One region of the Clostridium sp. TJA085 genome, then DNA from elsewhere that is predicted to be linked to it. Evidence: riboswitches for the same ligand, from Rfam matches in the RefSeq annotation. Region 1 holds a riboswitch; the other holds the start of a gene.

The links. A riboswitch is a leader RNA that binds a small molecule or an ion and turns the genes downstream of it on or off. The one in region 1 is predicted to bind lysine.
Region 2: linked by a shared signal. The riboswitch ahead of AC4FQW_RS11685 (Na+/H+ antiporter NhaC family protein) and the one ahead of lysA (diaminopimelate decarboxylase) in region 1 are both predicted to bind lysine.

Annotation. Positions count from the first base shown of each region.
Region 1 is NZ_JBZEEZ010000002.1:285,801-293,525, reverse strand. Features, by position in the region: gene AC4FQW_RS08580 (hypothetical protein) at 1-157, opposite strand, end outside; gene AC4FQW_RS08575 (DUF1576 domain-containing protein) at 147-1,400, opposite strand; gene AC4FQW_RS08570 (beta/alpha barrel domain-containing protein) at 1,586-2,266, shown strand; lysine riboswitch at 2,336-2,505, shown strand; gene lysA (diaminopimelate decarboxylase) at 2,655-3,950, shown strand; gene lepB (signal peptidase I) at 3,983-4,489, shown strand; gene AC4FQW_RS08555 (DUF3006 domain-containing protein) at 4,788-5,009, shown strand; gene lepB (signal peptidase I) at 5,002-5,517, shown strand; gene ftsH (ATP-dependent zinc metalloprotease FtsH) at 5,544-7,655, shown strand; gene AC4FQW_RS08540 (HelD family protein) at 7,694-7,725, shown strand, end outside.
Region 2 is NZ_JBZEEZ010000005.1:66,923-74,647, reverse strand. Features, by position in the region: gene AC4FQW_RS11725 (ferredoxin-like domain-containing protein) at 1-192, shown strand, start outside; gene AC4FQW_RS11720 (ATP cone domain-containing protein) at 262-531, opposite strand; gene AC4FQW_RS11715 (hypothetical protein) at 625-810, opposite strand; gene AC4FQW_RS11710 (nucleoside recognition domain-containing protein) at 933-1,508, shown strand; gene AC4FQW_RS11705 (spore maturation protein) at 1,524-2,048, shown strand; gene AC4FQW_RS11700 (dicarboxylate/amino acid:cation symporter) at 2,255-3,412, opposite strand; gene AC4FQW_RS11695 (ACT domain-containing protein) at 3,648-4,088, shown strand; gene AC4FQW_RS11690 (aminopeptidase P family protein) at 4,108-5,358, shown strand; lysine riboswitch at 5,443-5,618, shown strand; gene AC4FQW_RS11685 (Na+/H+ antiporter NhaC family protein) at 5,742-7,460, shown strand; gene AC4FQW_RS11680 (Hsp20 family protein) at 7,606-7,725, shown strand, end outside.

The DNA of each region.
Region 1 (7,725 bases):
TTTCATCTGATAAATTTTCAATTTTTGCCTTTATTAAAATAATAGATGTATTTTCTATAGTTTTTACGTTTACATTAATATCAGTACTATTTAAGTGATAACAAAATGACATAATTTCATTAATTATCTTAAGTTTTTTTTCTACATTAAATTTCATTTGTGTAAACCTCCCTTTTGAATGTTGTTATAATTGGTATTAAAATCATTGCTACAAATCCACCTGCAAGTCCATTATTATATAAATTTAACCCACCATGTAAATATCCTACATTTGTAACTAATGAAACATGAAGTATACCTGCTAGTATTCCATATTTCCAACCAAATTTACCTGATATAGGAGCAAGACAAGTACTGAATAGTATTGCGAGTTGAATTCCAGGATCAGATATATCATTAACTCCTATAATAGCACATATAGTAGCTCCAATCATTACAGGTACTATGTTTTTTATATGTTTTCCAAAACAGCCAAAACCTATTATAGTAAATAAACCACCAATTGTTGGACCGTTTAAGTCTCCACCAAATAATAATAAGTATATACTTGAGAAAATACCTATTATTCCCATATTAATATAAGATGTTTCTCCAAATAAAATATAAAAATCTGATACAAGTTTTCCAGAAAAACTATTTATTTTTTTTAAGTTATTTTTATGATCTTTTCCAAAATAGAGTCCAATACAAATTAAGTAAATAGATATTATAAGCATAAATATAAAAAGAAATGTGTTGTTTCCGGTACTCCAAACTAATTGAGTTTTAAAGTCTATTCCAAATATTCTAAAAATGGACATAAGAAGTGTTGCAAGAAGTCCACAAGCAAAGCCTATATTATAAAGGTTATAGCCGCCATGAGCTGAAATACAATGAGTTGCTATAGGAGTTAGTAGGAATCCTGTAAATACTCCTATTAATGACCCTAAAGTAATACCTAGCAATAGATTATTAGATGAAAAACTAAGTTGAGTAACAGTTGGGGCTAGAGTTGTTGATAATAACATTACTAAGGAATAATTCATTAAAGGTTGCTTTTGATATTTGGAATATAGATAAACACCAAACATAACAGGCCATATATTAATTATATTTTTGCCAAAGAAAGAAAAGCCAGTCATAAGCCATAATGCCATTATAGTTGAGCCATTAGGTTTAATTTTTAAAGCTACTAATATAAAAATACTTATAATACTTGTCAATGCTGCATTTACTAATGTAGCACCAATGCCAGCAATTTGAATATAATCAGTTATTAGAATATCAGGTGTTAATATTATGTTTTTTAATCCTATAAAGATTTCTTTAGGAGAATTAATAGTAAAAGCAGTAAGTATAAAAAATAGATATATTGAAATTAAGATTTTGTACGGGAGAAAAAATTTTTTTAGTTGAAGCATAAATAAAAAAACACCGCCTTTTATAAATCAATATTATTTGTAAACATTATATTACAAATAATACATACTTATCTATAAAATGAATAAATATTTTTTATTTATCAAAAATAAATATTTTAATTAATGGAAGTTGGTTATATAATAAGTTGTAAAGCAAAGCAATGTAAGTTTTTGGAGGGATAAAAATGAGTAAGGATAATGAAAAATATGTTCCAGAAATATTAGGAACATTTAGAAATCATATAATTGAAGCACCTTCTGCAATAAGAAAGTGTAGTGGAATAAAGATATTTGGAAAGAGAATTAAATCAATAATGTTTTCAACTGATGTTGCCATGATAAAAAATACAAATGCAGATGCAATAATGGCAGTATATCCTTTCACCCCCCAACCAAAAATAACTGAGGCTATAATAACAGCAGCTGATGTTCCAGTGTTTTGTGGAGTTGGAGGTGGAATAACTCAAGGTAGGAGAGTTATAAACTTAGCATTAGATGCTGAATTTAAAGGAGTAATAGGGATAGTTGTAAATGCACCAACAACAAACAGTGTAATAAAAAAGATAAGAAAAACAATAGATATTCCTGTTGTTGTAACAGTTGTATCAGAAGATACAGATATAGAAGAAAGATTAAATTCAGGTGCCACTATATTAAATGTATCAGGTGGAAAAAATACAGCTAGAATTGTTAAGAAAATAAGAGAAAAGTATCCTTTAGTTCCTATAATTGCAACTGGAGGAAATACTGAAGAAAGTATATTAGAAACAATAGAAGCTGGAGCTAATGCAATAAGTTATACACCACCATCATCAGCAGAGATAATGGGAGATTTAATGAATATTTATAGAGAAAAAGAATATTAATGTATAAAAGACTTTAAATTTATAGTATCATAAATAATAAAAAATAATAATATATTAGGAAAGAACAAATCTTAGGGTAGAGGTGCCGAGATTAAGAGTAATCTTTAGGAGTTTTGCAGACTATGAATAAGGATGAAAGGATGATTGGCCGAAGTTAAATTATAATGCAAATATAATTTTTCTGGGTATGTATATAATATATGCATAACTGTCACATAACGTGGAGAGCTACAAGGATTTTTAAATTACTATATAAGTGAGTTTAGAATATATTAATTTTAGGCTTAAGTTTTTGTAATTATAATACCTTAATGTTATAACGTTATTACCCGTCACAGGAATTTTCCTGTGACGTTTTGTTTTACTTAAATGAATTGGAGGAATTTAAATGAAACTATTTGGTAATATGAGGACTGAAGAAAATACTTTAGTAATTGGAGGAATAAAAACAACAAAGTTAGTTGAAGAGTTTGGAACTCCTTTATATGTTATGGATGAGAATTTAATTAGAGAAAATTGTAGAAGGTATTTTCAGGCCTTTAGTTGTGAAAATAGAGGTAATAAGGTAGCCTATGCTGGAAAAGCATTTTTAACTTTAGCGATGTGTAAAATAATAGAGGAAGAAGGCTTATGTTTAGATGTTGTTTCAGGTGGAGAATTATATACAGCATATAAAGCTGATTTTCCATTAAAAAAAGTATTATTTCATGGAAATAATAAAACATTAGAAGAAATTGAAATGGGTGTAAAACTTGGTGTTGGAACATTTGTAGTGGATAATTTATTTGAAATAGAACAGCTTAATAAAATTGCTAGAGATTATGAAAGAAAGCAAGATATTTATTTAAGAATTACTCCGGGTATTGAGGCACATACACATGAATATATAAAGACAGGACAAATTGATTCTAAGTTTGGTTTTGCACCAGTAGGAGATAATATAATAAATGCTATAAAAAGGGCTATAAAATTGGAAAACATAAATTTACTTGGGCTTCATTGTCATATAGGTTCACAAATATTTGAAATAACTCCTTACGAAGATGCGGCTGAGATAATGCTTAATTTAATAAATAGAGTTAAGAATGAAACTGGATATATAATAAAAGAGTTAGATTTAGGTGGTGGATTTGGAATATATTATAGTGATGAAGATAAACCAAGAGAAATAGAGGAATATTGTAATGCCATAATAAATAAAGTAGATGAAGTTTGCAAAAATTTACAATTGGAAAGACCTACACTTATTATAGAGCCGGGAAGGTCAATAGCTGGAAATGCAGGAATAACATTATATACTATAGGCTCAATAAAAAATATACCATCAGTTAGAAAATATGTGTCTGTAGATGGCGGTATGACTGATAATATAAGACCAGCATTATATAAGGCTAGATATGAATGTATAGTTGCAAATAGGGTTATATATGATGCTAAAGAGAAAGTAACTATATCTGGAAAGTGTTGCGAATCTGGTGATATATTATTAAATGCAATAAAAATACCATCTGTTTTAAGTGGAGATGTTCTTGCAGTTATGTCAACGGGTGCATATGGTTATTCAATGTCTAATAATTACAATAAGATTCCAAAGCCAGCAGTTGTTATGGTTAAAGGTGGAAAAATTAAAATTATATGTAAAAGAGAGAGCTATGATGATATAATTAAAAATGAAGTAATTTAAATTTAACTGAAGGGTATAAAGTGGGGAAAAGTATGGGAAAAAAATTTATTACGGACATAGTCTGTCCTATTATCTTAGCTGTAATATTAGCTTTACTAATAAACAAATTTTTAATTTTTAAAGTAGAGGTTCCTACATCATCAATGGAACCTACTATAAAAGTAGGAGAAAAGTTTTTAGTAACAAAAGTTTATAATTTTAATAATTTAAAAAGAGGGGATATCATAGTCTTTAAAAATAAAGAAAAAAATGAGATTATGATAAAGAGGCTTATAGGTCTTCCAGGAGATGAAATTGATGTAAGAGGAAATGAACTTTATATTAATGGAGAATTTATTCAAGAGGATTATGTGAAAAATCCAGATGGTTTTTTTGGGGAGTTCAAAGTTCCAGAAGGTAAATATTTTTTCTTAGGAGATAATAGAAAAAATTCAGCTGACTCAAGGTATTGGGAAGATCCATATATTCCAAAGGAAGATATAAAAGGTGAGGCACAACTTAGAATATATCCAATAAGGGAATTTGGAAGTATAAAATAATATTTTATTTAATAATATTAAAAGATTTTAATGTAATTTAGAACGAATAAACTAATTAGTTTATTCGTTTATTTTTGTTATTAAAAAATACTTAAGTGGTATTTAATATTGTATAATATTGAAATATAAATTACGTATGATATAATGTGAAAATAAGATTAAAAGTATTTAAAAAAGGACAAGAATATAATATAAAAATTTAAATTTCATGAAATAAATTTGTCAAAAAAGTATGATATAATTAAATTTAATTTAATATCAATATTTAGGAAAGGTTAAACAGGTATATAATGCATTTATGAGAAAAATTTATGTAGTTGATAGAAGTGAAGGACGATATTATATTTTACAGTCTTTAGATAATAAAATATTAAATGTTCCTAAAAATGAATTTTCTATAAAGTTAAAAAGTGGTGATGTAGTATATGAAGAAAATAATCAATACTATTATAGTGAAGAAGAAACCATTAAAAGAAAAAAGTATATTAGTGAATTAATGGAAGGAATGTGGGATGAATAATACTAAGTTAAATTTTTTTAAAGATTGGATTATACCAATAATTATAGCTGTTGTATTAGCTATATTAATAAATAGATTTTTAATATTTAGAGTTTATATACCAAGTTCATCAATGGCACCAACTTTAAATGTAAATGATAGGCTTTTAGTAACAAAAGTTTATAAGCCAGAAAATTTAAAAAGAGGTGATATAGTAGTTTTTAACTCTAAAGAACTTGATGAGATAGTTATAAAAAGACTTATAGGACTTCCAGGAGATGAAATAAGATTTGATGGTACTTCTGTTTATGTAAATGGCAAGAAGTTAGATGAACCATATGTAAAAAATCCTATGGAGTTTTATGGAACATTTAAGGTTCCAGAAGGTAAGTACTTTTTCTTAGGGGATAATAGGGCAAATTCAAATGATGCTAGATTTTGGAAGAATCCATATATAAATGGAGATCAAATATTAGGTAAAGCACAAGTTAAAATATATCCTTTCAATGAGATAGGATTTTTACAATAATTATAAGGAAAAGAGAGGTGGATTGTATGGAGCCAGAAAACCAAAAACAAAATAAAAATAAGGCTGGGATTATATATTTTTTAATAGCCTTAGCAATTATAATGTCCTTTAATTACATTAGAGAGACATCAATGAATAAAGAGATTAGTTATACTTCATTCCAACAAATGGTGAAGGATAAACAAATTTCAAAGGTTGTAATAACTACTGAGAATTTAATTATTACACCAAATGATAAGAGTGAATACAAAGGAAAGACTTTATATACAGCAAATATACCAAACAATGACTTACTTAAACAATTAAATTCAGCAGGAATTGACGTAACAGGAAAAAATCCTAAACAATCACCTATTTTTGACTTCTTAGTAAGTTATGGATTATTATTTTTATTCATGTTTATAATGTGGAAAGTAATATTCTCAAAAATGGCAGGTAAAATGGGTGGCGGAATGATGTCACTTGGAAAAAATAATGCTAAAGTTTATTTAGAAGATGAAATAGGCGTAACATTTAAGGATGTTGCAGGACAAGAAGAAGCTAAAGAATCTCTTGAAGAGGTAATAGATTTCTTAAATGATCCTAGTAAATATACTGAAATAGGAGCTAAGCTACCAAAAGGAGTTCTTTTAGTTGGACCTCCAGGAACAGGTAAAACATTACTAGCAAAAGCAGTTGCAGGAGAAGCAAAGGTACCATTTTTCTCAATATCAGGTTCAAGCTTTGTTGAGATGTTTGTTGGTGCTGGAGCTAAAAGAGTTAGAGAATTATTTAAGGATGCTCAAGAAAAAGCTCCTTGTATAATCTTTATAGATGAAATTGATGCTGTTGGTAAGAGTAGAGATAGTCAACTTCAAAGTAATGATGAAAGAGAACAAACACTTAATCAGTTATTGGCTGAAATGGATGGTTTTGATTCATCAAAGGGTATAGTAATACTTGGGGCTACAAATAGACCTGAAATACTTGATAAAGCATTACTTAGACCAGGTAGATTTGATAGAAGAGTTATAGTTGATAGACCAGATTTTCCAGGAAGAGAGGCTATACTTAAAGTTCATGCAAAAGATATTAAACTTGGAAAAGACGTAAATTTAGAAGAAATAGCAAAGAGTACTCCTGGTGCAGTTGGGGCAGACCTTGCAAACATCATGAATGAAGCAGCACTTAGAGCTGTTAGAGAAGGTAGAAAAGAAGTTATTCAAGATGACTTAAGAGAAGCAGTAGAAGATATAATAGCAGGTAAAGAAAAGAAAGATAGAATACTTTCACCAAAAGAAAAGAAAGCAGTTGCTTTCCATGAAGTTGGTCACGCTTTAGTTGCAGCTCTTTTAGATGGAGCAGATCCAGTTCATAAAATTACAATAGTTCCAAGAACTATGGGAGCTCTTGGATATACTATGCAATTACCTGAAGAAGAAAAATACCTAATTTCTAAGGAAGAGCTTATGAATCAAATAACTGTAATGCTTGGTGGTAGATCAGCTGAAGAAGAAGTATTTAATCTTGTATCAACAGGAGCTTCAAATGATATAGAAAGAGCAACTCAAACAGCTAGAGGAATGGTAACTATGTATGGTATGACAGAAGAGTTTGATATGATGGCTCTTGAATCAATACAAAATAGATATTTAGATGGTAGGGCTGTTAGAAATTGTAGTGAAGAAACTTCAACTTTAGTTGATAAAGCAGTTCTTAATATAATAAAGGAAGCTCATAAGAAAGCAAGAACTTTACTAAAAGATAATAGAGACCTTTTAGATAAAATATCAAATGTTCTTCTTGAAAAGGAAACTATTTTTGGAGATGAATTTATGGAAATAGTTTATGAAAAATATCCAGAAATGAGAATTAAAAAAGAAGAAGAAGATAGAATAAAAGAACAAGCTAGAAAAGAAGCTAAGATGCTTGCTGAAAGTAGAAAAAATTCTAAAAAGGAAGCTTCAATATTATCAACAGAAAAATTAGAAGCAAAGGATGAAATAGCTGTTACTAAGGTTTCTACTACAATAGTAGAAAATTTAGAGCAAAACAAAGAGAGTTTAAATTCTTCTAATAATGAAAAAAAAGATTTAAAATTAAGCAATGAAAATGAAGAAAAATCAACAAGTAATGAGAATAATAGAGATGGTAAATAGGTGAGTAACAATCTATTTTGGAAGGAGATATAGATAATATGGAAAACAACCTAGATTTCCTTATGGAAGA
Region 2 (7,725 bases), on a different contig from region 1:
ACAGCTGGTGGATCAGCAGGCTATAATCCAAGATTGGCTGATATAATAATTCAAGATGTTTCTGAAGATGAGGCTTTAAAAATAGTAGATAATATTTTTAAAGTTTATAAGTCACTAGGAGAAGCAGGAGAAAAACTTGGAGATTTTATTGAGAGAATAGGAATAGATAATTTTAAGGAAAAGGTTTTATAATATAAAAAATAAGAAGGCTGTAGAAATAATCAATGAATGATTACTTTTACGGTCTTCTTGCTTTTAAAATTAATGATGTTTATTTTGGTATGCGTGTTTAATTTTTGAAAAGCCGTTTAAAGATAAAACTTTACATACTGATTTAATTAATTCTTTTCTTTCTGCAGCTCTACAATCGTCAGTTGTAACATCTAAAACATTTTTAACGTCTGTAACTAAGGAATCTAAATCTCCAGTCGTTATTGAAAAATTAGCATCCATAGCAGCGCTTAATATACTATGCCTTATTTTTTCATCATCAAATGGAACAACCTTATCGTTTTTATTTACTATTTCCATTTAAATTACCACCTTTCATATAAATTTTAAACAAATAAAAGAAGCTTAAATAAATAAGCTTCCATTGTTATCTTAACCTAATAAAATTAATTATTAAAGGATACCTTCTGTTTTAAGAATATCTTCTAATTGTTGAAGTTTATTATTTAAAGATAAGAATTTTTCTTTTATATCATCTCTTGATATTTCATCTTTATCGATACCTTCTTCTAAGGCTTCTACAGTTTTTAATGCTTCATCAATATCTTGTTGAACTAATTTAAGATTTTCTTCTCTCATATAAGATTCTCCTTTGGTATATCTTTTTAAAATTATGTTTATACTTTAATCCTATCACTACTAAAACTGTTGTGCAAGGCATATATTTAACTGTTAACAATAGTTATTTTATGGAGGAATGAATGATTAATTATATTTGGTTTGCAATGATATTTTTTGGAATAATTTTTGCTTTATTTACTGGAAATGGAGATAAAATAACTGAAGCAATAGTTTTAGGAAGTGAAAGTACAGTTTCTTTTTTAATTGAACTTGTAGGAATAATGTGCTTTTGGTGTGGAGTAATGAAAATAGCTGAAAAGAGTGGCCTTACAGCACAAATTGCAAGAATTTTAAGACCTTTATTAAAGAAACTTTTTAAAGAAGCAGCAACAGATGAAAAGGCACTTGGTGCAATTGTTATGAACTTAACTGCTAATATGATGGGACTTTCAAATGCAGCAACTCCTTTTGGAATAAAAGCTATGGAAGAAATGGATAGATTAAATAAAAAAAGCAGTGTTGCATCAAATGATATGGCTTTGTTTTTAGTTATGAATGCAGCTTGCATACAATTAGTTCCTACAACTGTAATATCTATAAGAGCAGCAGCGAATTCTGTAAATCCAGGAATAATAATATTACCTGCAATTATATCAACAACCATAGCTGCAATAGTTGGGGTTGTATGTTGCAAAATACTACAAAGATATTTTTAGGTAGGGGGTTTTAATATGTTTTCATATATTACAAAAAGTATTATCCCTATAATAGTTGTTATAATACTTTTTTATGGAATGATTAAAGGGAGAAAAGTGTATGAGTGGTTTATAGAAGGAGCTAAAGAAGGTTTATTTGTATGTATGAGAATTTTTCCGTATCTTTTGGCTATGATTGTAGCTGTACAAATATTTAAAGGTGCAAATCTTTTGGAGTTAGTAAATAATATAATTTCACCACTTTCTAGAGCTATAGGATTACCAGAAGAAGTAGTTCCTTTGGTTCTTATAAAACCAATATCAGGTAGTGGAGCAGTAGGTATGTTTACTGAAATTATTAAAACATATGGAGCAGATACATTTATAGGGCTTGTAGCATCTGTAATTATGGGAACAACGGAAACTATATTTTATACTATAACTGTATATTATGGAGCTGCAAAAATTAAAAAAATAAGGCATACATTGTGGGCAGCTGTAATTGCAGATATAACAGCTATAATTGCTGCTATTACTGTTGTTAATTGGATAATACTATAATGTAGTATGTTTTAAATTTTTAATATTATCTTTAAGAAAACTTTTATTGTTAATAAATTTTAAAATATAATTTTATTAACATATATTTAGACTTAATATACAATAATTATAAATAATAATTACTTTGAATAAAAAATTGTATAATTTAATTGAAGAATAAAAAGGAATCTTAAATTAATATATTCAAGATTCCTTATTTTATAAAATTATTTATTTTCTTTAAATTTATTAACTATTAATGCAATTGCATTATCACCTGATACATTACAAGCTGTTCCAAAACTATCTTGAGCAATATAAAGAGCAATCATTAATGCAAGTTGTGCATCATTAAAGCCTAAGTTAGTTTGTAATACACCAAGAGCTGCCATGACAGCACCACCAGGAACACCAGGGGCTGCAATCATAGTAACACCTAACATTGCTATAAATCCAAAAAATTGTGGAAAATTAAAAGGCATTCCATTAAGTAACATTACTGCAATTGAACAACAAGTTAAAGTAATAGTACTACCAGATAAATGGATTGTAGCACAAAGAGGTATAACAAATTCTCTAACACCTTTAGAAACTCCATTTTTTTCTGCAACTTCAAGGTTTACTGGTATTGTAGCAGCTGAAGATTGTGTTCCAAGAGCTGTTAAGTAACCAGATAATTGATTTTTCATTAAAGTAAAAATATTTTTTTTGTTTAAAGCTCCAGCAATTGTAAATTGAGATGATATAACAAAAAAGTGTAGAGCTAATATTATTAAAAATACTTTCCAAAATACTGAGAATATAGATTGAACTTGACCTGTATAAGTCATATTTGCAAATATTCCTAATATATGAAAAGGAATTAAAGGAATAATTATAGCATTGATAACTTTTTGAATAATTTCTTGAAATTCTAATGATGCATTATATAAAGTACGACCTTTTACATAAGCTATACCAAGTCCAAGTAAAAAAGCAATAAGCAATGCAGTTGTAACTGACATAACAGGTGGCATATCAACTACAAATAATGGTTTAAGTAAACTATGTTCAGGATTATTTGCAGTAAAACTTAAGGATTCCTTAACGAATTTTGGAAATAAATTTGAAGCAACAAAAAATGCTAATAAACCTGAAAGTAATGTTGATAAATAAGCTAATAAAGTTGTAAGTCCTAGCATTTTTCCTGCTGATTTACCCAAGTCTGCAATACCTGATACAATAAATCCTATTATTATAAGTGGTATTATAAAACCAAGAAAGTTTCCAAAGATAGAATTAAAAGTTGCCAATAATCTTATGAAATTTTCTGGCATAAATTTACCGAATATGAGACCAAATATAATTGCTAATATTAATTTTGGAATAAGTCCTAAATTTCTCAAATGTATCCCTCCTGTGGACAAGTGTATTTTGTATGTATTATAATAGTATAAAGTTGAATTTGTCTATTTATTTATTAGTTGGGGCAATAAAATAGAGTAAATGATTAATATTAGGAGAAAAACAACACTTACATATTATAATGGATAATATGCTCTAAATTCCAAATAATAATCATAAATTTAATTATGATTAAAATACACAAATTAAAATTTGTCTTTAGATTGGGGGGGTTATATGTCAGATGAAAAATTTTATATTGTAAATGAGCAAGTATTACCAAATATATTTTATAAGGTTATAGAGGTTAAAGAATTACTTCATACAGGAAAAGTAAAAGATATATCAGAGGGAGTTAAAAAGGTTGGAATAAGTAGAAGCACTTATTATAAATATAAGGATTTTGTATATCCAATGGCGGAAGGTGTAAATAGTAAAAAAATTACGATTGTGCTTTTACTAGCTCATAAATCGGGAGTGCTTTCAAGAGTTCTAGACTTTATTGCAACAAATGAGTTAAATATATTAACAATTAATCAAGATATACCAATAAATATGACTGCAAATGTTACTATAACATTAGATGTCTCTAAAATAAGAGGAGATGTTAAAAACTTTTTATACAAAATCAGTGAGCTTGATGATGTAATAAAAGTTAGAATACTAGCCGTAGAATAAAAAGTATGGAGGGATAATTATGGAGAAAAAAGTTTTTGAATTTAACAGAAAGAGGGTACTTGAAAAGTTAGAGGAAAATTCTTTATTAATTCTTTTTGCTGGAAATGCACCAAAGAAAACTGCTGATGAAAAATATAGTTTTACACCAAACAGAAATTTTTATTATTTAACAGGAATTGATGAAGAAGATCATATTATTGTTATGGGTAAATTAAATGGCAATGTAATTGAAAAGATGTTTATAAAAGAAATAGACCTTGAAAAAGAAAAGTGGCTTGGTAAAACAATAAGAAAAGAAGAAGTTTTTAATTTAAATAGTATAGAAGATATAGGATACTTAGGAGAGTTTAGAGGCTTTTTAAATAAAATAATAAATGAAAGTGTTGATATAAATATATATTTAGATTTAGAAAGAGATGAGTTTAACAGCTTACCAACAGTAAGTAGTACATTTGCTAAAAAGCTTAGAAATAAGTATCCACAAGTGAATATAAAAAATGTATTTCCAATATTTGCACCAATAAGACTTGTAAAGAGTCCATCTGAAATAAAAGAAATGCAGAAGGCTATTGATATAACAATTAAAGGTGTTGAATCAATAATGAAAAATATAAAACCTGGAATGCTTGAATATGAATTAGAAGCATATTTTGAATTTGAATGCAGAAAAAGAGGAGTTCGTGATTATGCATTTAATACAATTGCAGCAGCTGGAAAGAATGCAACTATATTACATTATGTAGATAATAATTCAGAAGCTAAAGATGGAGATTTAATTCTTTTTGACTTAGGAGCACAGGTTAATTATTATAATGGAGACATTTCAAGAACATTTCCTGTAAACGGTAAGTTTACAAAAAGACAAAAGGAAGTTTATGAAGCTGTACTTAGAGTAAATGAGAAAGTTATATCAGAGTTAAAACCAGGTATTAATTTCTTAGATATAAATAAAAAATCTAAAGAGTGGATTGCAGAAGAATGTATTAATCTTGGATTAATAGAAAATAAGGAAGAAGTATCAAAATATTATTGGCATAGTATAGGACATAGCTTAGGTTTAGATACTCATGATATAGAAAATCCAGGAAGAAATACAGTTTTAGAACCAGGTATGGTATATACAGTAGAACCAGGCATATATATAGGAGAAGAAGGTATTGGTGTAAGAATAGAAGATGATGTACTAATAACTGATGATGGATGTGAGGTATTAACTAAGGATATGATAAAATCAGTTAGTGAAATAGAAGAATTTATGAAAAATTGTTAATAAAATAAACAAAAAATTAAAAGATATATTGATATATATATATTTATATTATATAATTATATTAATTTAAAAGTGAATAATTTGCGAAGAGGTAGAGGCGCGGTCTTTAAGAGTAATGTTATTGAGATAAGCACTATGATATAACATGAAAGGAAATACCGCCGAAGGATATAACTAATGCTTTAATGTTATAATCCTGGGCTTATGCATAATATGCATAAGACTGTCACAAATTATATTTGTGGTGAGCTATCATTCAATGGATTCTTACGTTATATATTTAGAACCTTGAGTGTTATCTCAAGGTTCTTTTTGACTTTAAAGTAAAATGATGGGCCTCTAAAAAATATTCACAAATTTTATTTTAATAGGGGGATTCAATCATGAAAAAAAGAAATTATTTAGTATTTTTATTTACCTTTATACTAATGATTAGTATGACAACAGTAGCATTTGCATCAGAAATTGATCCAGGAACTGTAAATGCAGAAAGGTTTGGTATATGGACTATAATACCACCTTTAGTTGCAATTGTACTTGCATTTATTACAAAAAATGTTGTAGTATCTTTGTTTATTGGTGCATTAGCTGGATGTTTTATGATTCAAGTCGTAGATCAAAATGCATTTAATGCATTGATACAAGCCTTTTTAGATTTTATACAAAGAGTTCTAAATTCTTTAGCGGATCCTTGGAATGCTGGAATAATACTTCAAGTTTTAGCTATTGGAGGAGTAATAAATCTTGTTGCTAAAATGGGAGGTGCTAGAGCTATAGCAGAAGCACTTGCAAAAAGAGCAAAAACTCCAAGGAGTGCTCAACTTGTTACTTGGTTTCTAGGTCTTTTAGTATTTTTTGATGATTATGCAAATTCATTAATAGTAGGTCCTATAATGAAGCCTGTTGCAGATAAACTTAAAGTTTCAAGAGAAAGGTTAGCTTTTATAATTGATGCAACAGCAGCACCAATTGCAGGACTTGCAATAATATCAACTTGGATAGGGTTAGAAGTAGGACTTATAAATGATTCATTTACTCAAATTGGAGTTAAAGTTGATTCCTTTGGTGTTTTTCTTCAAACTATTCCATATAGATTTTATAATATTTTAATACTTGCATTTGTAGTTATTACATCTGTTATGCTTAGGGATTTTGGACCTATGAGAAAGGCTGAAGTTAGGGCTAGAAAAGGTATTAAGGATAAAAAATCGGAGCTTGAAAGTATAAGTACAGAAGATGAGATGAAAGTAAAAGAAGGAGTTAAGCTTAGTATTTGGAATGCAATAATCCCAATAGGAGCACTTATAATATCAGCTCTTATAAGTTTTTATTATAGTGGATATACAAGTATAATAGGTGGAACTGATGTAGCACTTAGAGAAGTTGTAACTAATGCACCGTTTTCTTTTACAGCAATAAGAGAAGCATTTAGTGCAGCTGATGCATCAACAGCACTTTTCCAATCAGCAGTATTTGCATCAATAATAGCAATTGCTATGGGAGTTTGTAAAAAGATATTTACTGTGTCAGAAGCTGTTGAAGTTTGGGTAGATGGAATGAAAGGTCTTATAATAACTGGAGTAATTTTATTACTTGCATGGTCATTAAGTTCAGTAATAAAAGATTTGGGAACTGCTAAATATTTAGTTACATTATTATCTGGATCAATACCATCATTTTTACTTCCAAGTATTATATTTATATTAGGAGCTGTAATATCATTTGCTACCGGAACTGCATATGGAACAATGGGAATACTTATGCCTCTTGCAATTCCTCTAGCTCATTCAATATCACCAGATATGAGCTATATAGTATTAAGTACAAGTGCTGTACTTACAGGAGCAATATTTGGAGACCACTGTTCACCAATATCAGATACAACAATACTTTCATCAATGGGAGCTGGATGTGATCATATAGAACACGTAAAAACACAAATGTGGTATGCACTGTTTGTTGCAGGAGCCACAATAATATTAGGTTATATACCAGCTGGATTAAATGTTCCTGTTTATATAATATTACCTGTTGCAATAATAGTACTTGTAATTGCTGTTAAGTTTATAGGAAAACCAGTGGATGAAGTTGTGGAAAATTAATATATTAATTTTTAAAAGTGTGGATAATTTCCACACTTTTTTTATTAGAATAATTAATAACTTACCTAATATATAAATTAAAATGTGTCAGTATAATATTTATATTAATAAGTTATAATAAGAAAAATTTTATAAGAGGGATATTATGAATAGAAGAATAGGAAATAGAAATATTATTAATAACATAGGAGATTTTTCTAATATATTTAGTCAAACATTTTCTAAGTTTTTTAGTAGTATAAATATTGGTTCAATTGAAGAATTT